2 regions of the Proteus sp. CA142267 genome follow, and region 2 is predicted to be linked to the other one. Evidence: riboswitches for the same ligand, from Rfam matches in the RefSeq annotation. Region 2 holds a riboswitch; the other holds the start of a gene.

Region 1 (4,206 bases), on a different contig from region 2:
ACTTAATGCTTGATAAATAGCGAGTTCAACCGTTGTTGCTGCGGGGCCTCCACCTAAAGCCAACACAGTAGCAAAGCTTGCAAAGCAGAGCATAAAAATCAGTGATGCTGTGGGGAGCATTTGTCGCCATAAATAAGGGAATTCCAGAAAGCGAAAACGTTGCCAGCCATTCATGCCTAATTGTGAGGCTAATTGGCGTTGCTCTGATGAGATGCTTTCAAGTGCTTGTAATAGCATTCTGGTTGCTAATGGCATATTGAAAAAGATGTGAGCTAATAAAATGCCTTGCAAACCATAAGGCGTAAATTGGTAGTCGATCCCTAGCCATTCACAAATTTGAGCAATCCATCCTACTCTGCCATAAACCGTTAAAATGCCAAAAAGGGCGACTAAAACTGGTAACACAAGGCTCATGGCACATAGGCGTAAAAACAGTGTTCGCCCTTTAAATTGGCGTCGATAGAGTGCTTTGGCGAGCCAAATAGCAGGTAATATTGAAAATAGGGCGGATAAAAAGGCTTGCCAGAAAGTAAAACGAACGACATGCCATAAATATTCATCAGCAAAAATCGAGGACAGCTCACCACTTGGTGCATTAAACCACAATGCGCCAAATGACAATAACGCCACGATAAGCAATAAACCCGAGGCACACAGCCCCGGGATAAGCCATCTTCCCATTAGCGACTAACCGCAGATTGCCAATTACGCGTCCATGTTTGGCGCTCTTTTGCGACAATTTCTGCATCAAATTGCAATGATTTTTCAGGTTTAGGCATTAAAGAATAGACCTCTGGCAATGGCATATCTATAACAGGATACATCCAATTGGTAGTCGGTATAGTTTCTTGGAATGCAGGGGTTAACATAAACTGCATAAATTGCTGTGCTAGTTCAGATTGTTTGCTCGATTTAAGTTTTGCGGCAACTTCGACTTGCAAGTAGTGTCCTTCATCAAAAATCGCTGCCGCATAGTTATCTTTTTTGTCTGCTAGGATGTGATAACCTGGAGATGATGTGTAACTCAGCACAAAATCACCTTCACCTTTTAAGAATAAGCCATAAGACTCACTCCAACCTTTAGTGACGGTCAATGTTTTTTCTGACAATTTTTTCCATTCAGTCGCGGTGTTTTCAGGATAAAGTGACTGCATCCATAGCATTAAACCTAAACCAGGAGTACTGGTGCGAGGATCTTGATAGAGTATCTTCCATTTTTCTTTGCTGTTTAGCAGTTCGGCCATGCTTTTGGGCGGATTTTGGATACGGTTTTTATCATAAATAAAAGCAAAGTAACCGTAGTCATAAGGCACAAAAGTATCGTCAGTCCATTTTTCAGGTAAGGTGAGTTTAGATGTATCGATATTACTTGGTGCGAAAAGCCCAGTTTCTTTTGCTGCGTGGATCAAATTGTTATCTAATCCTAAAATAATATCCGCCTTACTTTTATCACCTTCCATACGTAAGCGATTAAGTAGAGACACACCATCAGACAGGGCAACCAGTTTTAACTCACAATCACATTGTTGTTCAAACGCTTTTTTTATTGCAGGTCCTGGCCCCCAATCTGCGGTAAATGAATCATAAGTGTAAACAGTGAGTGTGGGTTTTTGTGCTAAAGCTTGAGTCGAAAAAGTGCTCATAATACCTAGTGCGCCGAGCAGGAAAGTAAAGCGAAGTGATTTAGTTAACACGTTTAGTTCCTCAGTAAAAGTCAGGTAGGATCTGAGGAGTGAGGATGGCAAACCAATAAGTATTGCAACATCCTGACTCAAATCCCTACGCCAGTATTAGCTGGATCAGGTTCCACGAGTTTTTCTCAGCCTAGAAATAGAAAGGCACCCCGTTGAGACTTTCCCATTGTAGATAAATACGCGCGCCATGCAAAGTCTGTTGATAGAGGTTTACCGTCTGTGAGTAGTATGAAACAATGAGTTATCTTTCAAATTTGGTTATTGAGGTAGTCTAGTGATCGATGATGATGGCTACCGCCCGAATGTAGGGATTGTAATTTGTAATCGGCAAGGGCAAGTGCTTTGGGCTCGTCGCTATGGGCAACATTCATGGCAATTTCCTCAAGGAGGGATTAACCCTGGAGAATCGCCAGAGCAGGCAATGTACCGAGAGTTGTTCGAAGAAGTTGGGTTAAGTCGCAAGGATGTCAAAATTCTTGCCTCCACACGTAACTGGTTACGTTACAAGTTACCTAAGCGTTTGGTGCGTTGGGACACAAAACCTGTTTGTATTGGACAAAAACAGCGTTGGTTCCTTTTGCAGTTAACAAGTAATGATAAAGACATTAATGTTCAACAAAGCAAAACGCCAGAATTTGATGGCTGGCGTTGGGTGAGTTATTGGTATCCTGTTCGACAAGTCGTCTCTTTTAAACGCGATGTTTATCGGCGTGTCATGAAAGAGTTCGCACCAGTAGTCATGTCATTGCAAGAACAAGTGTCTTTACCGCGTCCATCGTATGGATATCGGCGTAAAAGGTATTAGATAACACTATGCTGACACGTTTGCGAGAAATTGTAGAAAAAGTGGCTATGGCAGCTGGGCTTCCAGAAGCGCTTGAACTCTTAGTCAAGGAAACGTGTCAGGCAATGCACACGGATGTGTGTTCTATTTATCTTGCCGATAAACAACGTAGTTGTTTTTATCTTATGGCGACCAAAGGGTTAAAAAAACCTAGAGGGCGAGCCGTTAGCCTTTCATTTGATGAAGGTGTTGTTGGTGAAGTGGGGCGTCTTTCAGAGCTTATTAACCTCGCTGATATTCGTGAACATCCTAGCTTTAAATACCTTCCTCAAGTTAAAGAAGACGATCTCCGCGCTTTTCTTGGTGTTCCTATCGTTTATCGTCGCCAACTCCTTGGTGTATTAGTCGTTCAGCAAAAAGAGCGTCGCTTATTTAATGAGAGCGAAGAATCTTTTATGGTGACGCTGGCGACACAGCTTGGTGCCACATTATCGCAAGTACAAACTAAAGGACTTTTTGGACAATATCGTCAAAGTCGTATTAAAGCACTTTCAGTTTCTACTGGCGTGGTCATGGCTTATGGCTGGCAAGAAGTCTCTCAACCTGTCCTTGAAAATGTTTTTAAAGCCAGTGCTCTTGATATAAAAGCAGAATTAAATCGACTTACGGTGGCTTTAGAAGATGCTACCGCAGAATGTCGCCGCTTTAGTAAGCGCTTTATGGCGAATGCACAAAAAGAGAGTGCCGCCATTTTTGATCTCTATTCGCATTTACTTAACGATCCTCAGCTCAAACATAAAATGACCGCAATCATTACACAAGGGTATGTTGCGGAATGGGCGGTTAAAGTGGTGGTTGAGAAAGTTGCAGCCCAGTTCTCTAGCCTGAAAGATGGTTATATGAGAGAGCGAGCTTCTGATCTTAAAGCATTAGGGCGCCGGTTATTATTCCATTTAGATGATGATCTTAGCTCAACCAATATTTGGCCAGAACGTTTTATTTTGGTGGCTGATGAATTAAGTGCAAGTTTATTGGCAGAGCTACCAGAGCAACAGCTTGCTGGTGTAATTGTTCGAGATGGTGCAACTCACTCGCATTCTGCCATTCTTGTTAGAGCAATGGGTATACCCGCAATTATGGGTGCGGATATTCAGCCTGAGCTTTTACATAATCGAATGCTTATTCTTGATGGTTATCGTGGTGAGATTTTTATCGAGCCCGAGCCTTTTATTACTCAGGAATATAAACAAATTATTGATGAAGAGAGCGTATTAAGCCAAATTGCAGAAGAGCAGCTTGAACAGCAAGCGGTTTTAAAAAATGGTGAGACAGTTAGCGTTCAACTGAATGCGGGATTAAATATAAAGTATGAACAACGCATTAGTGTGGGAATTGATGGCGTTGGTTTATATCGAACAGAAATCCCTTTTATGCTACAAAGTGGTTTTCCTTCAGAAGATGAACAGAAAAATCGCTACCGTGAGATCCTCTCTTTTTTTCCTGATAAACCCGTTGTCTTGCGTGCTTTAGATATTGGGGCTGATAAGCAACTTCCTTATATGCCAATTAATGAGGAAAATCCCTGCTTAGGTTGGAGAGGAATAAGAATATTGCTCGATCAACCTGAAATTTTCCTTATTCAGCTACGTGCAATGCTAAAAGCAAACCTCGAATTTAAAAATTTGAAAATATTGTTGCCGATGGTGACAAGTATTGATGAAATTGACG
Region 2 (4,206 bases):
AGCAGCATCTAAAGGAAAGCGTCTTAAAGGCTGTAATGTCACTTCACAAGCCAATTCTGTGTTCTTGCACAATGAGATGAAATCCCCCGCCTGTGCCCGTGTTTCCTTATATTCAGGAAGATATCTGCCTGCCTGACGCATCATCCAAACTGGGGTGACATCAACAGGTTGGCGCAACAGCGCACGTAAATAGCGGTCGTTTTTCAACTCACTCATGACTAACTCCATTAACAGTAATAGGGCCGCAAAATCGCAGGCATTGTAACATGCTGGAAAAATAACTGTTGGCTGACAGCGCCTTTATTTAGTTTTTTTCTTTATCTTGTCTAATATTGGCTATCGTATCTTCTATCAAGCGTCTAGCAATCGTATCTGGCGGTGGGATCTGTGGTAATTGATCGTAACGATACCAAGCTGCACTCGTTAATTCTGAAGGATCGTGGCGTAGTTCACCACCATCATAGTCAGCTAAAAAGCCCATCATTAAGGAGTGAGGGAATGGCCAAGGCTGAGAGGATACATAACGAATATTGCGAATACGAATATTACTCTCTTCAAACACTTCACGGGCTACGGCTTCTTCTAAGGTTTCACCAACCTCAACAAAACCAGCAAGTACAGTGTAAAGAGGTGAATGTTTATGCCTAACATGATGTGCTAATAAGATTTTATCTTCATGGCGGATACCCACAATAATACAAGGGGCAATTTGTGGATAATAGCGTTCATGGCAGTTATCACATAAACATGCCCATTCACTCTCACTATGACGCATTTTGGAACCACAGTAACCACAAAAACGGTGAGAACGATAAAACTCAGCCAGTTGAACGCCACGACCAACTAATTTAAATAAGTTTTCATCCTGTGAAGCAATAAGCCTTGGTGAACACATGTCATTATCCATTTTTCCATGAATAAGCCAAACTGTTTCACCTTGCCATTCACCAACAATTTTGGCGTGCTGACCAATGAGATCCCAATCTTTAGCTAAGCCAAATGGAAGTTCGCCTTTAGGTAACCATACTCGTCCACCAAGACTGACTGTCCACCAGCCCTTTTCTGACCCTGATAATGTATATAAATGCATAACGACCATTCTATCCCAAATAATGATATAGAATAGAGGATACTCTTTTTAGCAATAACCACTCAATGAATTATGACTATCTTCTATAATTCATTAACATTCTTAAATATAAATATAAATTTTATTAATAGTAAGAACCGTTAGAATGACAGATAAAACAAAAAACAAAATTGCTATTTTTGATCTAGATGAAACACTTTTAGCAGGCGATTCTAGTCGCTTATGGACAAACTATTTGTGGGACAAAAATATAGTCACAGATCCTCATTTTTTAAAACTAGATGAACAAATGATCGCAGACTATTACGCTGAAAAACTGGATATAAACCAATATCTTTTTCAACATCTAGCATATTTTAAACATTATGATATAGATGAGATAAATCATTGGGTTAATGACTTCACTGAAACAAGAATCCAGCCTCTACTTTACCCACAAGGAATATCAATAATTACACAATATCGACAGCAAAACATTCCCGTTATAATTATTTCAGCAACAATGTCCTTTCTAGTTCATGCTATTGCAAAGCAACTCAATGCGGACGTTTCAATGGGTATTGATATGCAAATTAAGGACAATCATTACACTGGATTTATTGAAGGTATTCCTACATTTCGAGAAGGAAAAGTTGAGCGTTTAAACCAATGGAAAGAAGCCAATAACATTAATGAAACTTATATTTATTTCTATACTGATTCATCTAATGATCTCCCATTATGTTACCAAGCAGACCATGTTATCGCGGTTAATGCAGATAAAAAATTAACTCTAGTTTCAGATGAAAAAGCGTGGGAACAACAACATTGGGATTTAAATAAATAACCCATGTCGGACTTGTAGTTTTTAAAATCTTTCATATACTGGACGTCTTCTTGTCGGAGTGCCTAGTGTTTATAAGGCTATTATAAACACAGGCTGAGACCGTTAATTCGGGATCCGCGGAACCTGATCGGGTTAATACCCGCGAAGGGAACAAGAGTGATTCGACCTTTTGATAGCTTCATTGCGTATATTTTTTTACACACTTATATACACCTATCTGTCGATACTCCCTGCGACCTCCAGACAAGCATTTTTCTCAATATTCACCCGACAGGCAATTAGCCTGCATGATATTTATTAGGAAATGCTATGTCCCAAAATCAAACTATATCCGTTAAAGATATTTCACCAACAAACAACAAACATCGCCCACGAAAAGAGCAGCGTGATGCAGCTCAAGAGTTTATCAGCACTATTCAAGGTGTCAGTTTCCCAAATTCAAACCGCATTTACCTCGAAGGATCACGTACTGATATTCAAGTACCAATGCGTGAGATCCAACTTGATAAAACACTAGTAGGAGGATCAAAAGATTCCCCTGTTTTTGAAGATAATGAACCTGTACCTGTGTATGACACATCAGGCCCTTATGGCGATCCGGCTTCTCAACTTGACGTTAATCTTGGATTAAAAAAAATACGCCAACCATGGATTGATGAGCGCAATGATACTGAAGCACTTTCTCTTTTAAGTTCGGATTTCACCCAACAGCGCCTTGCCGACGCTGGATTAGAACATCTGCGTTTTCCTTTAAAGCCAAGCCCTAAAAAAGCGTTAAATGGAAAGAGTGTGACGCAATTGCATTATGCTCGCCAAGGTATTATTACGCCTGAAATGGAGTTTATCGCTATTCGTGAGAATATGGGCCGAGAGAGAATTCGTAGCGAAGTTTTACACCAACAACATGCAGGATTCAGCTTTGGTGCGCATCTCCCTGACAATATTACCCCTGAATTTGTACGCCAAGAAGTTGCTGCGGGCCGAGCTATCATTCCTGCCAATATCAATCACCCTGAATCAGAACCGATGATTATTGGGCGTAATTTCTTAGTGAAAGTGAATGCCAATATCGGAAACTCCTCTGTAACCTCCTCCATTGAAGAAGAAGTGGAAAAGCTGATTTGGTCTACACGCTGGGGTGCTGATACTGTAATGGATCTCTCAACAGGCCGTTATATTCATGAAACGCGTGAGTGGATCATTCGTAACAGCCCAGTTCCTATCGGCACAGTTCCAATTTATCAAGCACTCGAGAAAGTTAACGGTATTGCTGAAGATCTCACTTGGGAAATGTTTCGAGATACCTTGCTTGAACAAGCAGAGCAAGGCGTTGATTACTTTACTATTCATGCAGGCGTATTGTTACGTTATGTACCAATGACGGCAAAACGCCTAACGGGTATTGTGTCTCGTGGTGGTTCGATAATGGCGAAATGGTGTTTATCACATCATAAAGAGAATTTCCTCTACGAACATTTCCGTGAAATCTGTGAAATTTGCACAGCTTATGATGTTTCCCTTTCTCTAGGCGATGGATTAAGACCGGGTTCAATTCAAGATGCAAATGATGAAGCACAATTTTCTGAATTACATACCTTAGGTGAACTGACAAAAATTGCATGGGAATATGACGTTCAAGTCATGATAGAAGGCCCTGGTCATGTTCCAATGCAAATGATCCGTCGCAATATGACAGAAGAATTAGAGCATTGTCATGAAGCACCATTTTATACATTAGGTCCTCTTACTACAGACATTGCACCAGGTTACGATCACTTCACATCAGGTATTGGTGCAGCAATGATTGGCTGGTTTGGTTGTGCAATGCTCTGTTATGTTACCCCTAAAGAGCATCTAGGTTTACCTAATAAAGAAGATGTAAAACAAGGGCTTATTACTTATAAAATTGCTGCTCATGCCGCCGACTTAGCCAAAGGACATCCAGGAGCTCAAATTCGTGATAATGCAATGTCAAAAGCTCGCTTTGAGTTTAGATGGGAAGATCAATTTAATTTAGCGCTTGATCCTGAAACCGCACGCCAATATCACGATGAAACCTTGCCCCAAGCATCAGGAAAAGTCGCTCATTTCTGCTCAATGTGTGGCCCTAAATTCTGCTCAATGAAAATAACACAAGAAGTACGCGATTATGCGGCTGGCATGGAGCAAATGTCTCAAGCCTTTAAAGAGCATGGAAGTGAGTTATACCACAGTGCAGAAATCGCCAGTGTTGAGGTGACTGAAAATGAACAGATCCTCTAACACCCCTTTCGCATCAACAGAAAAAAAG

The links. A riboswitch is a leader RNA that binds a small molecule or an ion and turns the genes downstream of it on or off. The one in region 2 is predicted to bind thiamine pyrophosphate.
Region 1: linked by a shared signal. The riboswitch ahead of thiB (thiamine ABC transporter substrate binding subunit) and the one ahead of thiC (phosphomethylpyrimidine synthase ThiC) in region 2 are both predicted to bind thiamine pyrophosphate.

The regions. Positions count from the first base shown of each region.
Region 1 covers NZ_QPMG01000005.1:73,204-77,409, reverse strand. The annotation lists gene thiP (thiamine/thiamine pyrophosphate ABC transporter permease ThiP) at 1-681, opposite strand, end outside; gene thiB (thiamine ABC transporter substrate binding subunit) at 681-1,694, opposite strand; TPP riboswitch at 1,759-1,856, opposite strand; gene rppH (RNA pyrophosphohydrolase) at 1,969-2,499, shown strand; gene ptsP (phosphoenolpyruvate--protein phosphotransferase) at 2,508-4,206, shown strand, end outside.
Region 2 covers NZ_QPMG01000016.1:6,692-10,897, forward strand. The annotation lists gene hemE (uroporphyrinogen decarboxylase) at 1-216, opposite strand, end outside; gene nudC (NAD(+) diphosphatase) at 305-1,090, opposite strand; gene C0T34_RS17595 (HAD family hydrolase) at 1,236-1,916, shown strand; TPP riboswitch at 1,961-2,083, shown strand; gene thiC (phosphomethylpyrimidine synthase ThiC) at 2,226-4,178, shown strand; gene thiE (thiamine phosphate synthase) at 4,162-4,206, shown strand, end outside.